Regions from separate parts of the Nocardia otitidiscaviarum genome, predicted to be linked through region 2. Evidence: riboswitches for the same ligand, from Rfam matches in the RefSeq annotation. Region 2 holds a riboswitch; the other holds the start of a gene.
The links. A riboswitch is a leader RNA that binds a small molecule or an ion and turns the genes downstream of it on or off. The one in region 2 is predicted to bind glycine.
Positions count from the first base shown of each region.

Region 1: linked by a shared signal. The riboswitch ahead of gcvP (aminomethyl-transferring glycine dehydrogenase) and the one ahead of gcvT (glycine cleavage system aminomethyltransferase GcvT) in region 2 are both predicted to bind glycine.

Region 1 covers NZ_CP041695.1:2,639,986-2,652,080, reverse strand. Annotated here, with positions in the region: gene gcvP (aminomethyl-transferring glycine dehydrogenase) at 1-1,733, opposite strand, end outside; glycine riboswitch at 1,889-1,981, opposite strand; gene FOH10_RS11580 (MerR family transcriptional regulator) at 2,080-2,643, opposite strand; gene FOH10_RS11575 (bifunctional nuclease family protein) at 2,827-3,300, opposite strand; gene ftsR (transcriptional regulator FtsR) at 3,607-4,368, opposite strand; gene odhI (oxoglutarate dehydrogenase inhibitor Odhl) at 4,413-4,877, opposite strand; gene gcvH (glycine cleavage system protein GcvH) at 5,069-5,467, opposite strand; gene FOH10_RS11555 (CDP-alcohol phosphatidyltransferase family protein) at 5,527-6,138, opposite strand; gene FOH10_RS11550 (GMC oxidoreductase) at 6,295-7,989, shown strand; gene FOH10_RS11545 (DUF2252 domain-containing protein) at 8,055-9,428, shown strand; gene FOH10_RS11540 (NERD domain-containing protein) at 9,564-10,451, shown strand; gene FOH10_RS11535 (phosphatase PAP2 family protein) at 10,464-11,144, opposite strand; gene FOH10_RS11530 (acyl-CoA dehydrogenase family protein) at 11,661-12,095, opposite strand, start outside.
Region 2 covers NZ_CP041695.1:3,477,425-3,489,519, reverse strand. Annotated here, with positions in the region: gene FOH10_RS15395 (hypothetical protein) at 1-228, opposite strand, end outside; gene FOH10_RS15390 (PucR family transcriptional regulator) at 244-1,908, opposite strand; gene pruA (L-glutamate gamma-semialdehyde dehydrogenase) at 2,019-3,674, shown strand; gene FOH10_RS15380 (proline dehydrogenase family protein) at 3,671-4,639, shown strand; glycine riboswitch at 4,779-4,866, shown strand; glycine riboswitch at 4,867-4,960, shown strand; gene gcvT (glycine cleavage system aminomethyltransferase GcvT) at 5,002-6,120, shown strand; gene gcvH (glycine cleavage system protein GcvH) at 6,133-6,507, shown strand; gene FOH10_RS15365 (YhgE/Pip domain-containing protein) at 6,556-7,794, shown strand; gene FOH10_RS15360 (cutinase family protein) at 7,799-8,734, opposite strand; gene FOH10_RS15355 (VOC family protein) at 9,050-9,853, opposite strand; gene FOH10_RS15350 (ABC-F family ATP-binding cassette domain-containing protein) at 10,216-11,847, shown strand; gene FOH10_RS15345 (helix-turn-helix domain-containing protein) at 11,929-12,095, shown strand, end outside.

The DNA.
Region 1 (12,095 bases), 840 kb from region 2:
AGATGGTAGCGGCGGATGGCGAGCAGACCCGCGTACTCGCCCTGGCTACCGGCGTTGGGCTGCAACGAAACCCGGTCGTAGCCGGTGACCGCCGTCAGCCAGCCCTCCAGATCCGCGATGAGACGGCGCAGGCCCGGGGCGTCCTCGACGGGGGCGTACGGGTGCACGCGGTTGAAGCCCGGCCAGGTGATGGACTCCATTTCCGCGGTGGCATTGAGCTTCATGGTGCACGAGCCCAGCGGAATCATGCTGCGGTCCAGCGCGATGTCCTTGTCCGACAGCGCGCGCAGGTAGCGCAGCATGGCGGTTTCGGTGTGGTACCTGGTGAACGCGGGGGCGGTGAGGAACTCCGAGGTGCGGTTCTCGATGTGCGGGCGCTGCGCACCGTGCAGCAGCGCGCCCTCGGGGCCGACCGGGATCTCCGCGCCGAAGCAGTCGAGCACCGCCACCACGTGCGCGTCGGTGGTGGCCTCGTCGCAGGCGATGCCGACATGGTCGGCGTCCACCAGGCGCAGGTTGATGCCCGCGCCCTTGGCCTTGGCCACGATGGCCTCCGCGCCGCCCGGCACCTTCACCAGCACCGTGTCGAAGAAGCGCTGGTGCACCACGGCGTCGCCGAGTCCGGCGGCCAGCCACTGCGCGTGCCCGTGCACCCGGCGGGCGATGGCGCGCAGCCCGTCGGCGCCGTGGTAGGAGGCGTACATGGCGGCCACGATGGCCAGCAGCACCTGGGCGGTGCAGATATTGGAGGTGGCCTTCTCGCGGCGGATGTGCTGTTCGCGGGTCTGCAACGCGAGGCGGTAGGCGAGGCTGCCGTCGGCGTCCACCGAGACGCCGACCAGTCGGCCCGGCAGCTGACGGGCGTGCGCGGAGTGCACGGCCAGATATCCGGCGTGCGGGCCGCCGAAGCCCAGGGGCACGCCGAAGCGCTGGGTGGTGCCGAAGCAGGCGTCCGCGCCCTGTTCGCCGGGCGGGGTGAGCAGTGTCAGGGCCAGCAGGTCCGCGCCGATGCCCACCAGTGCGCCACGCTCGTGGGCGGCGTCGATGAGCGGCTGCCAGTCCACGATGCGGCCCGACGCGCCCGGCAGTTGCGCCAGCACGCCGAAGAAGTCGCCCTCGGGCAGTTCGCCCGCGGCGAGGTCGGCCTCCACGATCTCGATCCCGAGCGGTTCGGCGCGGGTGTACAGCACGGTCCGGGTCTGCGGGAACAGATCGGTGTCGATGAGCAGTCGCGACGACTTCGACTTGCGGTTGGCGCGCTGCAGCAGCGTCATGGCTTCGGCGGCGGCGGTGGCCTCGTCCAGCATGGAGGCGTTGGCCACCTCCATCCCGGTCAGATCCGACACCATGGTCTGGAAGTTGAGCAGCGCCTCCAGGCGGCCCTGCGAGATCTCCGGCTGATACGGGGTGTAGGCGGTGTACCAGGCCGGGTTCTCGAGCAGGTTGCGCACCAGCACCGGCGGAGTGAGGGTGTCGTAGTAGCCGAGGCCGATCATGCTGGTGGCGACGGTGTTGGACGCGGCCAGCGCGGCCAGTTCGGCGAGTGCCTCGTGCTCGCTCATCGCGGGCGGCAGCGCGGCCAGGCCGTTGGTGGCGGCGGCGTCGAGAATGCTGGCGGGCACGGCCCGTTCGGCCAGCTCGTCCAGGGATCCGATGCCGATGGCGGACAGGATGCGGTCGGTTTCGCCGCGATCGGGTCCGATATGGCGGTCGGCGAAGGATCGATTCTGCACGGCAGCTCCAAGGTTCGGGCGGGTCGACCGACGGGGTCGACAGTCGGGTGCCCTCCCCCTCTGTCGTGGAGCCTGAGAGATTCGGGTCCGCCGGGTGAGCGGTGCCCTTTCCCCATGGGCGGGTGGTCGCGGACCACCGCTTTCCAGAGGCGTCGAATCTCCGTACGGTCCCTGGTGCCTGAGAGATTGACGGGGAGGTGCTGCTCCTTCGGCGTCCGGTGGTCCCGGAACTCTCCCGCACGGCGGCGACGCACCGCCCAGTGTATGCCGACCCTGGTTACAGGATTGTTGCCTGGGCCGATTTCACACCTGGGGCGGCGCGTCGCGCGATGCCGCTATCGAATCGCTAACCGGTCTTGGCGTTGAGGCGGGCCTTGCGCCGGAAGGCGAGTTCGTCCTCCGGGCGGTCGGTGGCATTGCCCTCCTCGGCGCGTTCGGCCGGGAAATTGGCTATCGCGCCGGTCAATTCGCGCATGGCGCCGCTGACGGCGATGCCGAAGACGCCCTGGCCGCCCTGGAGCAGATCCACGACCTCCTCGGGCGAGGTGCACTCGTAGACGGTGGTGCCGTCGGAGAAGAGCGTGATGCCCGCCAGATCCTCGACACCGCGGCTGCGCAGATGGTCGACCGCGATGCGGATGTTCTGCAGCGAGATGCCCGCGTCGAGCAGGCGCTTCACGATCTTGAGGACCAGGATGTCCTTGAACGAGTACAGGCGCTGGCTGCCGGATCCGGTGGCGGTGCGAATGGACGGAGCGACCAGTCCGGTGCGTGCCCAATAGTCGAGTTGGCGATAGGTGATTCCCGCCGCCTGGCACGCAGTGGGAACTCGGTAGCCAACCAGATCATCGGGCACCGTGTCATCGGGGAACAGCCCTGGCTGTACCACGTCTTGCGGTTGATCTCCCACTGACTACTCCCTCACTACCGTGGCCTATCAGGGCTCGTCATCAATACTGGAGCGAATGGCCTAACTATCGAGGCTACTCTCCCGATTGTCCCGGCAGTATCGGCATCCGACCAAGCCTGCTCGACCGCGTGTTTCTCACCCTAAACCTGAGGTCGAGACACGTTTCCGTATCGGATCGGCCACTCAGCTGTCGGTCGCCTTGAAGTCGTCCGGCGAAACCGATTCGAGGAATTCCTTGAACTTCTCGACCTCGTCCTCGCGCTCGTCCGGCATGACCAGCCCGGCCTCCTCGAGCACCGCCTCCTCGGCGTAGATCGGGCAGCCCACCCGCAATGCGATGGCGACCGAGTCCGACGGCCGCGCCGAGATGCGCGGACCGTTCTCGAAGACCAGATCGGCGTAGAAGGTGCCCTCCTGCAGATCCACGATCCGCACCTCCTTCAAGGTGTGGCCCAACTCCTTGATGAGGATCTTGACCAGATCGTGGGTCAGCGGACGGATGGGCGTGACGCCCTCCTGTTCGAGCACTATCGCCGTCGCCTCGGCCTGCCCGATCCAGATGGGTAGGTATCGGTCGCCGGATACCTCGCGAAGCAACAGCACGGGCTGGTTCTGTGGCTGCTCGACACGGATGCCGATCACACGCATTTCGCTCATGGCACGCCTCCCATAAACTCGCCCGGCTGCCGCCCTGCCGCTCGGTGCCGTATCACCGAGTCTAAAGCGCGTCGGCCATTTTCCTCCGACACCACCCTTCTCGGGTGTCCCCACACCGAATCGGTGCGGATTCCTGCTTCGCCGAGTCCGGTTCCACCAGTCCCCGTTGGGAACTGGCCGGCGCCCGACTCTCCACAGGCATTGATGACCCGGCCACCTGCTGGGCGGTCCGGAACGCCATTGCTGACGTAAGAGCCACAATACGCGTCGGCACCGACACCGTGCCCGACACACAGGGCGAGGATCTCAGCCGCCGAGGGAAGCGCGCACGGCGGTCTTCACCAGGCAGGTGTGCAGGGTCAGCGACAATGCCGCCAACTCCCGCACCGTCTCCTCCGCGCGGGCGCGCGCGTCCTCGTCCCGACTCTTGGCGATCGGGGCGGCGATCTGGGCCACCAGCGCCGCCTCTCGATCCGCCGCCAGCTTGAAGGCGCGCAGATGCCGTGCCTCCAAACCGAATTCACTCAATGCCTGCGCGGTGCGGGCCAGCGTCACCGCGTCGGTGTCGAAGAAACCGGCCGCGCCGGGGGTGATCAGTCCGGCGCGGATCAGCTCCTGAAGGAACTTCTCGTCGATACCGGCCTGGTCGATCAGGTCCGCCCGAGTAACCCGGATCTCGTGATCGAACCGGAGTTCCTCGGGCGATACCTCACCGGGCACGACCCCGAGCCGCCGCAGGCGGCCCGCACCGTCGGTGGGCGCGGATCCGTTCACCGCGTCGACTCCCCCGCCGCCCGCTCGGGCGCGAGCTTCCCGCACCCCGAGCGTGGCGGCCCCCTTGTCGATCGCCTCGAGTTGTTCCTTGATCACCTTCAGCGGCAGGTACTGGTCCCGCTGCGCGGTCAGCACGAACCGGAGCCGCTCCACGTCGTGCACCGCGAACCTGCGGTAACCCGACGGGGTGCGCTCCGGGCTGATCAGTCCCTCCGATTCGAGGAATCGGATCTTCGAGATGGTGATGTCCGGAAAGTCCGGACGCAGGAGATCCAGCACGGAGCCGATCGACATACCTCCGCGCGTCCACTGCGCTGCGCCTGTCATTCCGCTCGGTCCTATAGCGCGCCCGCGTCACTCGATTGCGGACGCGGACCGGTCAGGAAGACCAGCCGGAACTTGCCGATCTGCACCTCGTCGCCGTTCTGCAGCTCCGAGGAGTCCACCGGCTCCCGATTCACATACGTGCCGTTCAGGCTGCCCACATCGACCACCTGGAAGGTGTCGTCGTCCTGCCGGAACTCGGCGTGGCGGCGGCTGACGGTGACATCGTCGAGAAAGATGTCGCTGTCGGGGTGGCGCCCCGCGGACGTGGTGGGCTGATCCAGCAGAAATCGCGAACCGGCGTTCGGGCCGCGCTTCACAACCAGCAGGGCCGCCCCCGCGGGCAGACCCTCGACCCCTACCGGCTGCTCGCCGGTCTGCTCGGTGCGAGGTTCGACCTCGTTCAGGAAATCAGCGCGGAACACCGATGTGGTCTCAGCCGCGCTCTCCCCGTAAACCGGGTCTTTGTGCTCGCTCACCCTTGCTCTCCTCCTCGAACCGAATAATCCATGCAAGCAGTTGATGCCTTCAGCTACTCGGCCACCGGGGCCGCTCTCGCCCTCGGACGGGTGAGGTGCGAAAACTCCGAGCACCGGCTGCCGGATCATCTGTTGGCATTGACCGTACCCTGCCGGGGCGTGCCCGTGCAGGTAGAACTGTGAAGGCTCCTTCAGCCCCCGATAACTCCTTGATAACCTGCGGCATCCAGCAGCTCGCCGAGTACCGCGTCCACACCGTCGGCATCATCGAGCTCGAGTTCGAACATCCAGCCGTCGCCATAGGGATCGGAATTGATCGTCTCGGGCGAGGACACCAGATCTTCGTTCACGGCAACGACTTTGGCGGCCAGCGGCGCGTAGATGTCGCTCACGCTCTTGGTCGACTCCACCTCCGCGATGCTGTCCCCGGCTGCCACATCCTTGTCCACCTCCGGCAGCTGCACGAATACGACGTCACCGAGCTGTGACTGCGCGTAGTCGGTGATGCCCACCCGCACCCGGGTCGGGCCGACCTTGGCCACCCATTCATGTTCCTCGGTGTAGCGCAGATCCTGGGGTAGGTCGGTCACAGGCGTCCTTTCAACAGATGTACTCCCGAGTTGTCGTTGTGTCGGCAACACCCTAGCCGCTACGGGGTGACCCGTGGCACGGCCGGTACGGCGCGGGCCACGGCAACCGCCTTGCCGACGTAGAGGATGCCTGTCCACACGTAGACCACCGTGCCCCAGACCAATAGTGCCCCGCCGAAGGCCGCCCCGAAACCCGCGGCCGCCCAGTCCATCTGACCGGCCAGCAGCCACGGCAGCGCCGACATGAGCGCGAAGGTGGCGGCTTTGCCCAGGTAGATCACCTCGGGCGGGGGCAGGTCGCGCCGTTTGTACACCCCCAGCGTGACCGTCAAGATCACATCCCGGCCGATCAGTATCGCCACCACCCACCAGGGCAGGATGCCGCGAATCAGGAAGCCGCCCAGCGTCGCCACCAGGTAGAGCCGGTCCACCAGCGGGTCCAGCAGCGCGCCCAGCCGGGAGGACTGGTCGAGAAGGCGCGCCAGCTTGCCGTCCAGGAAGTCGGTGACCCCGCTGACCACCAGCAGCGCGAACGCCCACCCGTCGGCCTCCCGCACCAGCAGCAGCCACAGGAAGACCGGAACGCCGACCAGCCGGATGACGCTGAGCACGTTCGGCACGGTCAGAATGCGGTCGCCGAACACCGATTCGGCGTTCCGTTCGGATGTCACAGGCCGTGCATACCTCAATCACGGTGTTATCGCCATCCGGGCACGCCGACCACCGGGCGTGGTTGGATCACAGTATGGTCGCTGCCATAGTCTTCGAATGAGAGAATGAGTTTCGATTCGTCTCATTTCCACTGGGTGCTGCGCGAGAGGAAGAGCATGCCCGACTTCGACTACGACGTCGTTGTGATCGGTTCCGGATTCGGCGGCAGCGTGAGCGCGCTGCGGTTGACCGAGAAGGGATATCGGGTGGCGGTGCTGGAGTCCGGCCGCCGCTGGACCCCGGAGAACCTGCCCAAGACGAACTGGAATGTGCGCAAATCCATCTGGGCGCCACGACTCGGGATGACCGGAACCCAGCGGATCAGCGTGCTCGGCAAGTGCGCGGTGTTCTCCGCCTCCGGGGTGGGCGGCGGCTCGCTGATCTACGGCAACACCCTCTACGAGCCACTGCCGGACTTCTACGCCGACCGGCAGTGGGCGCACATCACCGACTGGCGGACCGAACTCGCGCCCTACTACGACCAGGCCCAGCGCATGCTCGGGGTGGAACCGAATCCGCGCCTGACGCCCGCCGACGACGTGATCCGTTCCGTCGCCGAGGATCTCGGGGTCGCCGACACCTTCCACCCCACCCGGGTGGGCGTGTTCTTCAACGAGGAGAATCCGGGCGCGGAGGTGGACGACCCGTACTTCGGCGGCGTCGGACCGCGCCGCAGCGGCTGCGTGCACTGCGCGCGCTGCTTCACCGGCTGCCCGCACAACGCCAAGAACACCACCGTGAAGAACTACCTCTACCTGGCCGAACAGGCCGGGGCGCACGTCTTCGAACTCACCACCGCCACCCGGGTGCGGCCCATCGCGGGCGGCGGGTACGCCATCGAGACCCAGCGCTCCGACCGCTGGATCCGCAAGGGGCGCAAGGTCTTCACCGCCGAACAGGTGGTGTTCGCCGCGGCCGCGCTCGGCACCCAGAAGCTGCTGCACCAGATGCGCGACGAAGGGGTGCTGCCCCGGCTCTCGCCGCGGCTGGGTGAGCTGACCCGCTCCAACTCCGAGGCCATTCTCAATGTGGTCAGCAAGGCGCGCGACGATTTCGCCCAGGGCATCGCCATCACCTCGTCCATCCATCCCGAGCCCAACACCCATATCGAGGTCTGCCACTACGGCAAGGGGCAGAACGGGCTGTTCCCGCTGTCGGTGCCCATCGTGGACGGCGGGGCGTTCCGCTTCCTGCGCTTCCTGCTGGCCATCCTGCTGCACCCGATCGTCTTCGCGCGCAGTCTCAACGCCCACCGCGCCTCGGAGAAGTCGGTGATCCTGCTGGTCATGCAGTCGCTGGACAATTCGCTGACCTCCTTCCGCAGATGGGGGCAGCTCAAGACCCGCCAGGGCACCGGCGAACCCAACCCGACCTGGATCCCGCTGGCCCACGACGTGGGCCGCCGCTTCGGCGAGAAGGTCGACGGCGATGTGCACTCGCTGATCATGGACGTGTTCAATATCCCGGCCACCGCCCACTACATCGGCGGCTGCGTGATCGGCACCGATCCGAACACCGGCGTGGTCGATCCGTATCAGCGGGTCTTCGGCCATCCGGGCCTGCACATCGCCGACGGTTCGGCGGTGACCGCGAATCTGGGCGTGAACCCCTCGCTCACCATCACCGCGCAGGCGGAGCGGGCCATGGCGTTCTGGCCCAATCGCGGCGAGCCCGATCCGCGCCCGGAACTGGGACAGCCGTACCGGCGCATCGCCCCGGTCGCGCCCCGGCGTCCGACGGTGCCGGACACCGCGCCCGGCGCGCTGCGACTGCCCATCTTCCCGACCGATGCGCCGGTGTCGGGGCACTGACCCCGGGGCGGCCGGGATGACGCGGCGAGTGGGCGCGGGTAGGTTGGCATCTCGTGTGCGCCAACATGATCGACTTCCGCTCCCCCGTCGCGGCGGATGAGGTGCTGGCCCGGGGCCGGGCGCTGCGCGAGCGCACTCCGCTGTCCGCGCGGGACCGGGATGCCGTCGCTCCCGACCGCCCCGGCGTGCTCGACTTCCTCGAGGCCAGCAATCGCGGTCGGCTCGACCATCTGATCCCGCTGCGGATGGGCCGCATGGTCGCCTCGCCGTTCGCGTTCTTCCGCGGCTGCGCCGGTCTGATGGCGGCGGATCTGGCGCCCGCCCCGGTGAGCGGTCTGGACGCCCAACTGTGCGGTGACGCGCACGCCGCCAACTTCGGCCTCTACGGCGGTCAACGCGGTGAGATCGTCATGGACATCAATGATTTCGACGAGACCGTGCGCGGTCCGTGGGAGTGGGATCTGGAGCGGCTGGCCGCCAGCCTGGTGCTGGCCGGACGTGAGGGCGACGCGAGCGAGGACGACTGCCGCATCGCGGCACGCGATGCCGCCCGCTCCTACCGGCTCGCGGTGGGCGCGCTGGCCGAGATGCCGTTCCTGACCTCCTGGACCGCACTGGCCGACGAATCGGCGATCGGCCGCACCCGCGCCGACGCCCTGCTCGACGATTTCCAGCGGGCGGCCAAGAAGGCGCGCAAGAACACCAGCGCCAAGGTGGCGCGCAAGTGGACCGAGATCGAGGATCACGAGACCGGCATCGGCAAGCGCACCTTCGTTCCCGACCCGCCGGTGCTCAGCACGGTGGATCCGGCGGTGGCCGAGGCGGTGATCGACGGCCTGACCGGATACGTGGGCACGCTGCGCGAATCGCGGCGGCGGCTGATCACCCGGTTCTCGGTCTCGGATATCGCCTTCCGGGTGGTGGGCACCGGCAGTGTGGGCTTCCACAGCTATCTGGCGCTGCTGCACGGCAATGGCGACGAGGTGCTGGTGCTCCAGCTCAAGCAGGCCGCGCCGGCGGCTCTCGCGCCCTACCTGCCCGCCGTCCCGGCGCGGCACGAGGGTGAGCGAATCGTGCAGGGGGCCAGGGCCGTTCAGGCCGAGACCGATATCCTGCTGGGCTGGACCACGCTCACGCTGGACGGCCGCGAGCTCCCGTTCATCGTGCGGCAGTTCCGCAATCTCAAGGGCGGTATCGATCCGTCGGCGCTGGAACCGGACCACCTCGACGACTACGGCCGCCTGGCCGGGGCGCTGCTGGCGCGCGCGCATGCGCGCTCGGTCGATCCGCGGCTGCTGGCGGGCTATCTCGCGAACGGGGAGGAGTTCGATGACGCGGTGGCCGCCTTCGCGGTGCGGTACGCGGACCGCGCCGAGGCCGATCACGCCGAATTGGCGACCGCGGTGCGGACCGGTCGGATCGCCGCGGAGACCTCCTGACCACCCTTCCGACACCGTCTGACCTGCCGCTGGGCGACACACGGCCCACGGCAAAATCCGTCCGGGAGGGTCCGTCCCTCCGTACCATTTCGACTATCGATCGACGAGAAGGGTGCGAAGCCGATGCTCGTTCGAGTGCAGAACACCGCCGGCACCCATGCCGAGAAGGTGCTGATCGACTGGTTGCGCACCTGGAAGGGCCGCGGCGATCCGCACGGCGTGGCCACCGTGAATTGCAGCCTCTTCCACGGGGATCGGCTCTACCCCTTCGACGCGGTGGTGTGGACGCCGACCAGCTGCGTGGTGATCGAGGCCGAGGCGCTGGTGGAACGGCTCGAGGGTGAGCTGGAGGTGCCGCTGAGCGGTCCCTGGCGTGGCGCCGACAAGATCATCAACTTCGAGGGCGGCGACCGCCGCACCCCCCTGGACAAGTCCCGCGATCACACCTTCGCCCTGCAGAACTGGTTCGCCGAACGCGGGCTGGGACAGCGCGTGGTGCACGGCGCGGTGCTGGTGGTGCCGCCGCCCGGTTCCCAGGTGCGGGTGCGCCAGCTGTGGAGCGACCCCAGTTTCGAGGTGCTGCTCGGCGACGACCCCGCCCGCCTGCGCGAGTACTTCGACTCCATCGCCTCGCGCGGCCGCCCGCAGTGGTCGGCCAACGATGTGGCGTGGGCGTTCCGCGGGCTCGGCATCCTGCCGTATCTGCCCGCCCCGCAGGATCTGCTGAACGAGGGCTTCCTCGGCCCGGTGGACGTCACGCTGTGGCACGGCGGCCCGCAGCAGGCGCAGGCCGAGGCCTACGCCGAGGAGCAGGCCCGGCTGGAACGCGAGGCCGAACGCCCGCACCGCCGGATCATGTCGGTGCCCGCGCCGTGGTACAGCCCCTGGAAGCTGTATCCGCGCCGGTCCGGTGAACTCGATGTCGGCGGCAGCGTCATGCGGGTGCTGCTGACCATCGGCATGGTGGTGGCGGCGGTGTGGGTGATCTGGTTCGTGCTCGCGGCGCTGCTGACCTACGGCTGAGGCGCTGCTGACCTACGGCTGAACGGCCGGGTCGCCGGGCGCGCGTGGCGTACCGTCGGCGCGCAGCGCGATGCGGCGCACCGGGAGATAGCGGCGCACCGGGATATAGAGGACAGCCACCAGCGCGACGGCCGCGGCGGCACCGCCGACCACATCGGTGACGTAGTGGTACCCGAGTCCCACCATGCCGACCGTCACCCCGGCCAGCACCACCGCACCGACCCCCACCGCCGCCACGCGGAAGCCGCGATGGTCGGCGGCGAGTGCGACGGCCGTGACCGCGGCGACCAGGTGCACGGTATGCCCGCTGGGATAGGCGAGATAGTCGTGCAGCGGCCGGTCCCACAGCGGTTTGAGCACCCAGGTGTTCACGACGACCGCGAATTCCGGTGCGAGCAGCACGAATCCGGCCCGCCACCACAGCCGCCGCCGCGCGAACCACAGCGCCGCGGCGGCCAGGAGCGGCAGCACCGCCCAGGCGGTGCCGGGAAATGCCAGCATCTCGTACAGGTCGGCCCGGTCGGGCAGCCGCGCGGCCAGCCAGCTGTCCAAACCGGTCGGTCCCTTTCCAGCGGGGAACGTCAGCGGCACGACCACGGTGAGCAGCGCCGCACTCAGCGCCAGCAGCGACAGCGCCGCCCCGCCCGCCGTGCGAACGACGGGCGGGCCGGCGGATGGAGACTCAGCGGACACGAATCCGCACCCTAGCCCCGGCGCTCGCGGCCATGGTGTCGCCCCGGCCGCTCCCGGCGCGCCCGACGCGCGCTGAGAGCCGCGCGGCCCGTCTCGACACCGACCCGGCCCGAGCGCGACCCGGTCCGAGCACAACCCGGTCCAAGCACGATTCGGTCCAACCCGGTCCAAGCACGATTCGGTCCGAGCACGATTCGGCCGCGGCACACGCGACTGAGCCGTGCCACACACGATCCCGCCGCGCCACACACGATCCCGCCGCAGCACGCACGATCCCGCCGCAGCACCCACGATTCAGGCCGCAGCACGCACGAGCCGGGCCGCGGACAGCCCCAGCCGTCCACGCGTGCCAGCGGCCGGAATCCGCCGCCGCGGCGCATGCGGCCACCGTCGCGACCGCCCTGGGCGCGGTGACGCCGCTGGCCGCATGCAGGATCCGACTCCGCGCACAATCCGACTCCGCGCGCGATCCGACTCAGTGCGCGATCCGACTCCGCGCGCGATCCGCGGTCCGGCTCAGTTCGATACCGCCGCCGGATCGGTGAGCATGGCGGCGCGCAGCATGTACTCGGGCACGCCGAGGCCGCCCACCAGGGTGGTCGCGTGCGGCCGCAGCCGGTCGACGAGTTCGTTCACCCCGCGGCGCACCGCCTTGGCCCGCTCCACCGACATGAAGCGGTGCATGATGAACCACGCCTGGTTCTCCTCCAGCACGGTGTACACGAACAGATCGCATACCGAATCGGCGAGCGCGCGGGCCTGTTCGTCCTCGATGGCGGCGATGCCCTCGATGAACGCCTCCAGCACGATGCGGTCGATATGCGCGGTGCCCGCCGCCAGAATGTGGTCCTGGGCATTGTTGAACGCTTCGAACGGTCCGGTGTCCGCGGCACGCGCCCGCAGCCGGTGCGCGGCCGTGCGGGTCAGGTAGTCCTCGCGATCGGCGAACAG
Region 2 (12,095 bases):
GCCCGCCAGGTATGCGACGGCCAAGCCCCCGCACATGTAGGTCGCCTGCCGTAGTTCGCGGACCGTGTCGATGGAACTCGGCGACGTGTTTGCCGCGTCGTACATGGCAGCGCCTTCCGCCGCACTTCCCGCGGCGAGTGCCCAGCAGACGCCGCCCACAATTCCCAGCATCGCGGCCCCGAGCGCGGTGCCGCCGCCGGCGAACGTGGACTTCAATTTGACCAGCACTTCTTCAGACAGTCCTCATCGTGTCTCTCCGCGTTTCTCGCTGTCGGCGGCGAGTTGGAGTTCCAACAGGAGTCGGTCCGCCGGATCGTCGAGATCCATGTGGAGGATATGTGCGGCTCGGCGTAGGCGGTAGCGCAGGGTGTTCGGGTGGATTCGCAGCAGGCGTGCCGCGGTGCGTACATCACCGTGGCAGCGGAGATACTGTTCGACGCTGTCGCGTAGTTCGGCGGAATAGCGGGTGTCGTAGTCGATGACGGTGTCCAGGCGCGGGTCGCGCAGTTGCGGATTATTCGTTATGAGGGTGAGGATTTCGCCGAGGAGGACGGTGGTGCGGGAGCGGGCGAGGGTGGTCACCTGTTCGGTGTGGGGGAGGGCGGCGGTGCGGTCGAGAACGCGGTCCACCTCGGCACGGGCGCGGGCGACGTCGGCGAGTCCGGCGACGGGGGCGCTGATGGCGGCGCGCAGGGGCGAGCCCGATTGCTCCTCCAGGCGCAGGATGATCTGGCGGGTCCACGACTCGACGCTGTCGATCGAATGGTGTTCGGGGAACAGCACATAGGGGCGGCTGTCGATCACCGTGGTGATGCAGTCCTGTCGGAAGCTGCTGGCATGTAGACGCAGGGTGACGGCGGCGCGGCGGATGGCGGCGTCGTCGGGGCGGGCGCGATCGGCGCAGCCGAAGCCGACCACCGCGCCGCTGCCCTCGGCGGCGATGCCGAAAGTAGCCGCCACGGAGGGGATGTCGACATCGCCGCCGTGCTCGCCGAAGAGCCGCTGGATGAGCAGGGTGTCCGTGCTGGGCGCGTGCCGGGCCCGCCACAGCACCCGGGCCGCGATGGCGGCCGCCCCGCGCAGGACGTCGGCGCAGTCGGCGGGCAGCGCCTCGGCGGCCTCCTGCACCCAGATGGTGCCCAGCGGCTCCGGTCGATCGCCCGGACGTCCGTGGGCGCGGATACCGATGGCCAGGCGGCCCCGGGTCTCCCACTCGCCGTTGGCCGGCACCTCCACCACGTCGCCGGAACTGTGCAGCCGTTCGAAGACGTGCGTGCGCTGCAACCAGCGCAGGTAGCCCGGCGGCCCCTGCCTGCCGAGGACCGAGAGTCGCCGCACCGGGTCGGCGTCATCGGTGCTGTCGGCGGAATAGGCCAGCACCCGGGACTGCTCGTCCTCGATCGAGACCAGTCCACCCGTTGATTCCGCGACCGTCTGCGCGAGCCCGAAGAGATCGGTGTCGGGCGTCAGCGCGCCGGGCGCACCGGCCGAATGGGGCGTGCCGCCCGCGCGAATGATGCGGTTGACCAGCGCATGCACCATCTCCCAGCGCGCCTGCGGGTTGACGCTGACCAGTGCCACACCGGCCGCGCGGGCGGCGGCGCGCACATCGGGCAGGGTGTCGGCGTCCTTGATGAAGACCGCGCGCGGCCGCAGCTCGGCGGGGCAGCCGTCGGCGAGCAGCTCGAGCCAGCGGACGGCGTCCTCGATGCTCACGCTGACCTGGAGAAACAGGTGCGGCAGCGCACGGGCGGGTGGGGGTTCGGCGGTCAAATCGCCGGTATCCAGGAAGGCGACCGAACCGATGCCGACCGCGGTGCCCGCGGGGGCGTCCACGAGTTCGGCGACGGCATCGGTCAGCGCGGACAGCAGCTCGGCCAAGGGAATGGAACTACGCACGGCTGCCATCCAGCGATAGTCGCATGCTCATCCTCGTCATCGCATCGAACGAAATCCTCTGTCTCATTTCATCCGATCGGCCAATCACAGGGGGGCGGTTTTCGGGTTTATTGCTCGACATGGACGCGATCACCACGGTGCCCGCACCGACCAACGAACCGGTCAATCAGTACGCGCCGAGCAGCCCCGAACGGGCCCGCCTGCGCACGGCGCTCGACACACTGTCGGCCGAGCCCACCGATATTCGGCACGTCATCGACGGCGTGCATCGGACCGGAGGCGGAGAGCGCGTCGATGTGGTGCAACCCCATCGGCACGCCGCCGTACTCGGTACGCTGACCACGGCGAACGCGGCCGATGCGCGGGCCGCCGTCGAGGCGGCCACGACCGCCGCACCCGCGTGGCGGGAACTGCCCTTCGACGAACGCGCGGCGGTCTTCCTGCGCGCCGCCGACCTGCTGGCCGGTCCCTGGCGCGAAACCATCGCCGCCGCAACCATGTTGGGTCAATCCAAGACCGCATACCAGGCCGAGATCGACGCACCCTGCGAACTGGTGGACTTCTGGCGGTTCAATGTGCACTTCGCGCGACAGATCCTGGCGGAGCAGCCCGATTCCGCGCCGGGGGTGTGGAACCGGATGGACCACCGCCCCCTGGAAGGGTTCGTCTACGCCGTGACGCCGTTCAACTTCACGGCCATCGCGGGCAATCTGCCGACCGCCCCCGCGCTCATGGGCAACACCGTGGTGTGGAAGCCCTCCGTCACCCAGGCCGTGGCCGCCTACCACACCATGCGCCTGCTCGAGGCCGCCGGACTGCCGCCGGGCGTGATCAATCTCGTGCACGGGTACGGCCCCGAGGTCTCCGAGGTGACGCTGCACGATCCACGGCTCGCCGGCATCCACTTCACCGGCTCCACCAGCACCTTCCAGCACCTGTGGCGCGAGGTCGGCAGCCGCATCGAGCGCTACCACGGCTACCCGAGACTGGTCGGCGAGACCGGCGGCAAGGATTTCGTGCTCGCCCATCCCTCCGCCGACCCGGAGGCCCTGATCACCGCGCTGATCCGCGGCGCGTACGAATACCAGGGGCAGAAGTGCTCGGCCGCCTCGCGCGCCTTCGTCCCCCGTTCGCTGTGGGCACGCATGGGTGACGAGCTGATCGGCCGGATCGGTTCGCTGACCTACGGCGATATCACGGACTTCACGAATTTCGGTGGGGCCGTGATCGATCGCCGTGCCTTCGACCGCAATGCCGCCGCCATCGAGCGGGCCAAGGCCACCGCCGGACTGACCATCGCGGCGGGCGGCACCTACGACGACAGCGTCGGCTACTTCATCGCGCCGACCCTGCTGCTCGGTGACGATCCCACCGACGCGGCCTTCGCCACCGAGTACTTCGGACCGATTCTCGCCCTGCACGTCTACGACGACGGCCGCGCCGACGCCTTCGACGAGGTACTGCGGATGGTCGACTCCGGCAGCGGGTACGCGCTCACCGGGGCGATCCTCGCCCAGGACCGCCACGCCATCGACAAGGCCGGCGCGGCGTTGCGTTTCGCGGCCGGGAACTTCTACGTCAACGACAAGCCCACCGGTGCGGTGGTGGGGCAGCAGCCGTTCGGCGGCGCACGCGCGTCGGGCACCAACGACAAGGCCGGATCGCCGCTGAACCTGCTGCGCTGGACCTCGCCGCGCTCGATCAAAGAGACGTTCGTCCCCGCCCGATCGCACGAATATCCGCACCAGCGAACGGAATCCGAGGAGGGACGATGAGCATGTCGCGCAATCCGCTGCGACCGGCGCTGCTGACCGCCGCGCGTTCGGCGCGCCTCGAGCGGGCCGTCACCCGCATGCCGGTGACCCGTGGCCTCGTCGACCGCTTCGTCGCGGGCGACACCACCGCCGCCGTGCTGGCGGTGGTGCGGGCACTGCGGCAGCAGCACCGCTCGGTCACCGTCGACTATCTCGGCGAGGACATCACCCGCCCCGAACAGGCCCGGCAGGTGGTGCGTGAATACGAGACGCTGCTGCGCGCCCTGTCGGAACTCGGGTCCGATACGCCGGACGACCGTCCGCGGCCACTCGAGGTGTCGGTCAAGCTGTCGGCCCTCGGCCGGTCGCTGCCCGGTACCGGGCAGGACACCGCCCTCGCCCACGCCCGCACGATTGTCGAGGCCGCCGCCGCGCGGGACATCTGGGTGACCTTCGACGCCGAGGACCACACCACCACCGATTCCACCCTGGCCATCGTGCGCGAACTGCGCCGCGACCACCCGGACACGGTGGGTACGGTGCTCCAGGCGTATCTGCGCCGCACCGAGGCCGACTGCGAGGAGTTCGCCGACGCGGGCGCGCGCATCCGGCTGTGCAAGGGCGCCTACGACGAACCCGCGACCGTCGCCCACCGCGGCCGCCGCGACGTGGACGCGGCCTACCTGCGCTGCCTGCGCATCCTCATGGCGGGCAAGGGGTATCCCATGGTCGCCACCCACGATCCGGCCCTGATCGGGTCGGCCGGGCTGTTGGCCACCACCGCGCGGCGAGGCACCGACGACTTCGAATACCAGATGCTCTACGGCGTGCGCGCGGACGAACAGGCCCGGCTGACGGGACTGGGACAGCGGCTGCGGGTGTACGTGCCCTTCGGCGACCAGTGGTACGCCTACTTCGTGCGGCGCCTGGCCGAGCGGCCCGCCAACCTCATGTTCTTCCTGCGGGCGGCGGCACCGCGGAAGTGAACCGACCCGGCGCGGTGCCGCGTGACCCGACGCCAAGACCGCCGCACCCACCGGGATCGGCGACCGCGCGCGGGGCGAAGGATGCCTCGCGCGCGGTCTTCGCCTATGCTGACCGCCACAACCGCATATCGGGCCGCGACGAGTCGTAGCGGGAGAGTCCCCGGCAGCGGGGCGCCGAAGGAGCAAACTCCCCGGAATCTCTCAGGTACAGGTACCGCATCGACCAGGCCACTCTGGAAAGCAGGCGCACCGAGCGCCTCACCCACGGTGCAAACCGCCTGCGGCGGTGAAGCTCTCAGGTCCCATGACAGAGGGGGAGTTCCGGACACCGGGTTGCGTCCCGGTCGACTCGAGGACCTCCCATGACTGTCGCTCGCGACGGCGTGCCCACCCGCACGTCGTCACCCTTGGAAGCCGTCCACGCCGAGCACGGCGCCGTCTTCATCGACTTCGCCGGATGGCGCATGCCCGTGCGCTACGGCAGCGAACTCGCCGAGCACCGCGCGGTGCGGGAGGCCGCCGGGATCTTCGACCTCTCGCATATGGGCGAGATCGAGGTGTCCGGGCCGGAGGCCGCGCGCATGCTGGACTTCGCACTGGTCGGGCGGCTGTCGGCGGTGCCGGTCGGTCGCGCCCGCTACACCATGCTCTGCCACGACAACGGTGGCGTCCTCGACGATCTGGTGGTGTACCGGCTGGCCGAGCAGCGGTTCCTGGTGGTCGCCAATGCCGCCAATGCCGAGATCGTCTACATCCTGCTGCGTGATCGGGCGCACGGCTTCGCCGCCGAGGTGGCGAACCGTTCGACCGACTACGCCCTCATCGCGGTGCAGGGGCCGCGCTCGGCGGCGATCGTCGGCGCCGTGACCGATGTCGATCCGAGTCCGCTGAAGTACTACGCCGGCATGCCCGCCCGGATCGCCGGAGTCGATGTGCTGCTGGCACGCACCGGCTACACCGGTGAGGACGGTTTCGAGGTGTACTGCGCGCCCGAGCGGGCCGCCGACGTCTGGCGGGCGCTGAGCGCGGCCGGGGCAGCGCACGGCCTGCTGCCCGCGGGTCTGGCCTGCCGCGACACCCTGCGGTTGGAGGCGGGAATGCCGTTGTACGGCAATGAACTCCATGTCGGTGTGACGCCGTTCGAGGTCGGCCTCGGCCGGGTCGTGAAGTTCGACAAGCCGGGCACTTTCGTCGGGCGCACCGCCCTGGCCGCCCGCGAGCAGGCGGGCGGCGGCCGAACGCTGGTGGGGCTCATCGGATCCGGCCGCCGCGCCGGACGCCACGGCTACGAGATCTACGCCGACGACCGAGCGGTCGGCGTGGTCACCAGCGGTGCGCTTTCTCCCACCCTGGGCGTGCCCATCGCCATGGCCATGGTGGACAGCGACCACGCGGCCCCCGGCACCGCCTTGACCATCGACGTGCGCGGCCGTCGCGAACCGGTCGAGACCACCGCCCTGCCCTTCTACTCCCGCTCCTGAAAGAGGTCGTCCATCATGGGTTTTCCCGAACATCTGAGCTACACCGAAGAGCATGAGTGGCTGCATGTCGTCGACGGCACCGCCACCGTGGGCGTCACCGACTTCGCCGCCTCGTCGCTCGGTGACGTGGTCTTCGTGCAACTGCCCGCCGTCGGCGACCGCGTCGCGCAGGGGGAGGTCTGCGGTGAGATCGAGTCCACCAAATCCGTCAGCGACCTGTACTCGCCGGTGACGGGCGAGGTGGTGGAGATCAATGCCGCGGTCGTCGACGATCCGGATACGGTCAACTCCGACCCGTACGGTGCGGGCTGGCTGTTCCGGGTGCGGGTCGAATCCACCGGTGCGCTGCTGGACGCCACCGCCTACGCCGCCCTGACCGGCGACTGACCACCCACCACGAACGTTCGCTCCAGGTGTGCTGCTAGCGTCGGATGAGTGCCGACCGACGCGCCGAAACCGGTCCCACCCCGCCGAGAACACCAGCTCTGGGCGGTTCCACTGCTGGTCGCGATGGGGTTGCTGAGTCTGCTGGCGCTGTCGTATCTGGCCAGCATTCTCGATCCGCAGCGCAATCTGCACGACTTCCCGCTGCTGCTGGTGAACGAGGATCGGGGCGAGTACGGCGCCGCCGTGGCCGATACGGTGACCGCCGGGCTGCGGGGGGATCAGGTCAGCCTCCGGGCGACCGACGCCGCGACCGCGGAATCGGTGCTGTCGGCGGGAAAGGCGTACGCCGCCATCGTGATTCCCGCCGACTTCAGCACCCGGATGTCCGCCCTCGAACAGCCCACCGGCGTGGGCGCGGCGCCGGTGGTCGAGATCCGGACCAATCCGCGCACCGGTGCCACGGCGGTCTCGTTGGCGGCGCGGCTCGTGCATCCGGTGCTGGAGCGGGCCAACCGTGAACTCGGCGCGGACGTGCTGAACCGGGCGCGGGCGAACGGGGTGCCGCTGACCGATGCCGCCCGGATCACCCTCGCCGAACCGATCCGGGTGTCGGTCGTCGAATTCCATCCGCTGCCCGCGGGCAGCGCCAATGGCATCTCGGCCTTCTACTACACGCTGCTGGTGGTCTTCGCCGGATTCACCGGCAGCCTGCTCATCAATGGCGGCGTGGACGCGGCCGTAGCGCACGACACCGGGACCTCGCGCTGGCGGGTGCTGCTCTACAAGTGGGGGCTCGCGGCCGTGGTGGCGGTGGTGATGGCCGGTGTCTACCAGCTCATCGCCGCGGCCCTGGGCATGCCGATGGACCACCGCGCGGCGCTCTACCTGTTCAGCGCCTACGCCGCACTCGCCATCGGCATGACCGCCATGACCATTCTGACGATGGTCGCCACCGCCGCGACGGCACTGCGGCTGCCGGTGCTCAACACCCTCGGCATGCCCATCAATATGCTGCTGTTCCTGGCCCTGGGGCTGCCGTCGTCCGGCGGCATCGTGCCCATCGAGGCCACGCCGCCGGCATACGGGGTGCTGTCGCGATTCGAGCCGATGCACCAGGTCTATCTCGGCATCCGTTCGATCCTGTACTTCGACGCCCGCGCCGACGCGGGCCTGACGCGCGCGGTGGGGATGTGCACGCTCGGCGTCGCGATCGCGGTCGGGCTGGGCGTCGCGACCACCCTCGGCTACGACCGTCTGCGGGCGCGCACATCCGCCGCCGCGGGGTGACCGCTCAGTCGGCCACGGCCACGTCGGCCAGCCAGTTGTGCAGCCAGTGCGTGGCGGTCGCACCGCTCCCGTCCACCACATAGCGCGGATAGGACTGGTGCACACCGGAGACCAGGAATTCCTGCACCTGGCGCACCCACTGCTCACCGGCCGGATCCTCGGCCGGAGCGGCCAGAATGGCGGTGCCGCCCGGAATGAGCGCCTCGGCCAGAATCGATTGCAGCGTGTAGGCGTAATTGCCGACCTGCAGCGGATCCGGCGCGGACAGCTGGGTGGCGAAGCCCGCGAAGCGCCCGGCGAGGTCGTCATTGGGCACCGAACAGTACAGATCACCCTCCGCGCAGAAGGTGCGCACCTTGTCCGACAGCCAGCCGAAGCCGCCGACACGCGCCCCGCCCGCACCCGCGCCGGGCACCGGCGGGCCCACCAGCGCGTCGGCGGGGGAGCGGCGCGGATCCGACATCAGGCCGACCGCCGCGATCCGGTCCGGCGGCACCACACCGAATCCGGTGCCGATCTCGGCGGCCAGATCACCGGCCGCATCGGCGCCCTGGCTGTAGCCGATGAGCGCGAAACGCGTTGCGTCGCAACGGGCCGCGGTGGCGGAGAGCAGACCGCGCGCGGTGTCGACGGCCTCCTTCTTGGACCGCCCGTAGACCGCGCCCTCCCACGGCAGGGCGGTGGCCGGATAGGTCACGTAGTCGGTGCGCACATTGCCCGGCAAGCCCTGGGTGACCTGGGCCAGCATGCCCTGGCCCGGGTCCTCCCGGGATGTCTCCCAGGTGCCGGGCACGGCGATCACATTGAGGTCGGGGCAGGCGTTCGGCGCGGCGGCGGCCGGTGGCGCGTCCGCGGTGTACAGCGCCGCGGACGCGGCCAGCACGGCGGCCGCGGCCAGGCCCCACGCTGTCGAGGACGATCGGGTAGTTCGAAAAGACAAGGCGCACACTCCTTGTTCGGAACGTTCGGACTGACTCCTCCAGATCGCGCGACAGCGCCGCGATATCCACGCCCCGAGCTCCAAGCCCGGTGGACGGCGGCGCTCCGGGCAGAAGATACCAAGAACCGGGTGGTCCGGTTGTTGTTTGATCGCAAGTGTCGGCGACCGATCGGCAAACCGTCCGAAACGGGTGGATCACCACGGGCCGTCCAGCACCGCGCGGACGGTGGATCGGTCGCGCCGAGGTGCGGACGGTCGGGCCGAGGTGCCGATCGGGCACCGGGTCGTTCGCGGCCCGGTGCTCCGGGGCCGGAATCAGTTGGTCGGGGCGTCGCCGACCGTGCGCGTGGTGTCGATGAGTCCGAACACCTCACCCTGCCGCCCCTGAACGATGCCCATGCGCCCGAACGCACTGTCCTCCGGGCCCATCAGCACGTTCGCGCCCAGTTCGCGCGCCGTGGCGAGGCTGGTGTCGGCATCGGCGGTCTGGAACCAGGTCAGCCAGTAGGACGGCGTCTCGCCGGGCATGGTGGTGGAGTCCATGAGGCCGCCCACCTCGGCGGCGGAACCCGGGGTGGAGAAGGTGGCGTAGCGGAACCGGTCGGTATCGCTCACGGTGTGGTACGACCATCCGAAGACGCTCAGGTAGAACTGCTTCGCCTGCGCGAACCGGTTGGTGTGCAGCTCGTTCCAGCAGTACGCGCCCGGTTCGTTGCAGATCTCGGCCCCAGTGTGCGCCTTGGCCTGCCAGACCCCGAAGACGGCGCCGTCGGTGTCCGCGGCCACGCACATGCGCCCCACATCCATCACGTCGAACGGCGGCGCGTACACGGTGCCGCCCGCCGCGCTGACCGCCGCCGCGACGGCGTCCACGTCGTCGGCGGCGAAGTAGGTGGTCCACACAGACGGCATGGGCCCGTCGCCCATCTTCGGACCGATTCCGGCCGCGGCGCGTCCGTTCAGCGTCGCCATCAGGTATCCGCCCGCCTCGGGCGGGCTGTCGAGCACCTCCCACCCCAGCAGGCGCGAATAGAACTCGCGGGCGGCGGCCGGGTCGTCCACCGAGCAGTCGACCCAGCACGGTGTGCCCTGCGGCCACGCGGAATCACGGGTGGGCATGATCGGACCTCCTGAGTTCATGCGGGCGGGTTATTTGTCCGACTTACAGCACATGATCAGCTAACCACACCGTGCCCGTAGCGACCGGGCGAAAGTGCGGCGAATTCGACGCCGGTCGGGCCGGGCGCGGCAGCACCGGAACGCGATCATGGCGGTGAGATGTGTCACTGTCGGACGCCGGGGGCCGTGGGCGGCGGTCCTCGCGCGCGGATCGCGCAGGTGAGCGGCCCGGGCGTCCGGTTGCGGGCGATACGCTCGATTCGGCCCAACCGGGGTGTCGGCGGTAAAATCGGTGGTTCTTGTGTGTCGAGGGGACGCACAATCGACACGTTTGCCATCCGCCGCGTACCGAGGAGACCTGTGTGATCACCGCGACCGATCTGGAGGTCCGGGCCGGAGTCCGCACCCTGCTGACCGCACCCGGGTCGGCGCTGCGGGTGCAGGCCGGTGACCGGATCGGTCTCGTCGGGCGCAACGGCGCGGGCAAGACCACCACCCTGCGGATTCTCGCGGGCGAGGGGGAACCCTACGCGGGCAAGGTGATTCGCTCCGGCGATATCGGCTATCTGCCGCAGGATCCGCGCGAGGGCGATCTCGACGTGCTGGCCAAGGACCGGGTGCTGTCGGCGCGCGGTCTGGACAAGCTGCTGCGCGATATGGAGAAGCAGCAGGCGCTCATGGCCGAGGTGGTCGACGACGGCGAGCGGGAGAAGGCCATCCGCAAGTACGGTCGCCTGGAGGAGCGCTTCTCGGCCCTGGGTGGCTATGTCGCCGAGAGCGAGGCGGCGCGCATCTGTCACAGCCTGGGCCTGCCCGACCGGGTGCTGGCCCAGGCGCTGCGCACCCTCTCCGGCGGTCAGCGCCGGCGAATCGAGTTGGCGCGCATCCTGTTCGCCGCCTCGGACGGCTCCGGCGGCAAATCCGACACCACGCTGCTGCTCGACGAGCCCACCAACCACCTCGACGCCGACTCCATCACCTGGCTGCGCGGCTTCCTGCAGAATCACGACGGCGGCCTCATCGTCATCTCCCACGATGTGGAGCTGCTGGCCGATGTGGTGAACAAGGTGTGGTTCCTCGATGCCGTGCGCGGTGAGGCCGATATCTACAACATGGGCTGGAAGAAGTACCTCGACGCCCGCGCCACCGATGAGCAGCGCCGCCGCCGCGAACGCGCCAATGCCGAGAAGAAGGCGTCCGCGCTCAAGCAGCAGGCCGCGAAGATGGGCGCGAAGGCCACCAAAGCCGTTGCCGCGCAGAACATGCTGAAGCGCGCCGAGCGCATGCTGGCGGAGGCGGACGAGGTGCGCGTGGCCGACAAGGTGGCGCGGATCAAGTTCCCCGAACCCGCGGCCTGCGGCAAGACGCCGCTCATGGCCAAGAACCTCACCAAACTGTATGGCTCACTGGAGATCTTCACCGGCGTGGACCTGGCCATCGACCGCGGCAGCCGGGTGGTGATCCTCGGCCTCAACGGTGCGGGTAAGACCACGCTGCTGCGGCTGCTCGCGGGCGTGGAGACCCCCACCGCGGGTGAGCTCGAACCCGGGCACGGTTTGAAGGTCGGCTATTTCGCCCAGGAGCACGACACCCTGGACGATCGGGCCAGCGTCTGGGAGAACATCCGGCACGCCGCCCCCGACGCGGGCGAACAGGACCTGCGCGGCCTGCTGGGCGCGTTCATGTTCTCCGGCCCGCAGCTGGAGCAGCCCGCGGGCACGCTGTCCGGCGGTGAGAAGACCCGACTGGCGCTCGCGGGTCTGGTGTCCTCGGCGGCCAACGTGCTGCTGCTCGACGAGCCGACCAACAACCTCGACCCGGTGTCGCGCGAACAGGTGCTCGACGCGCTGCGCAGTTATGCGGGCGCGGTGGTGCTGGTGACCCACGACCCGGGCGCCGCCGAGGCGCTGAATCCCGAGCGTGTGATCATGCTTCCGGACGGCACCGAGGACCACTGGTCGCAGGATTATCTGGAACTCATTCAGCTGGCGTGATTCTCATCACAGGAATCCGTTGATCACAGCTCTCCGAGTGTCTAGCCTGGAAAGAGGCTGCAGGGCGACTCGGAGGAAGCCATGAGTGACAGGCCCGCACAGGGTAAAGCCGGATTGGGTAAAGGCACGCGCGTCACCGGAAAGTCGCGAGATCGCCTGCAAACCCAGCTCAAGAAGCAGTACGAGGCTGGGGCGAGCATCCGCTCGCTGGCGCGGGAGACCGGGCGGTCGTACGGTTTCATCCACAA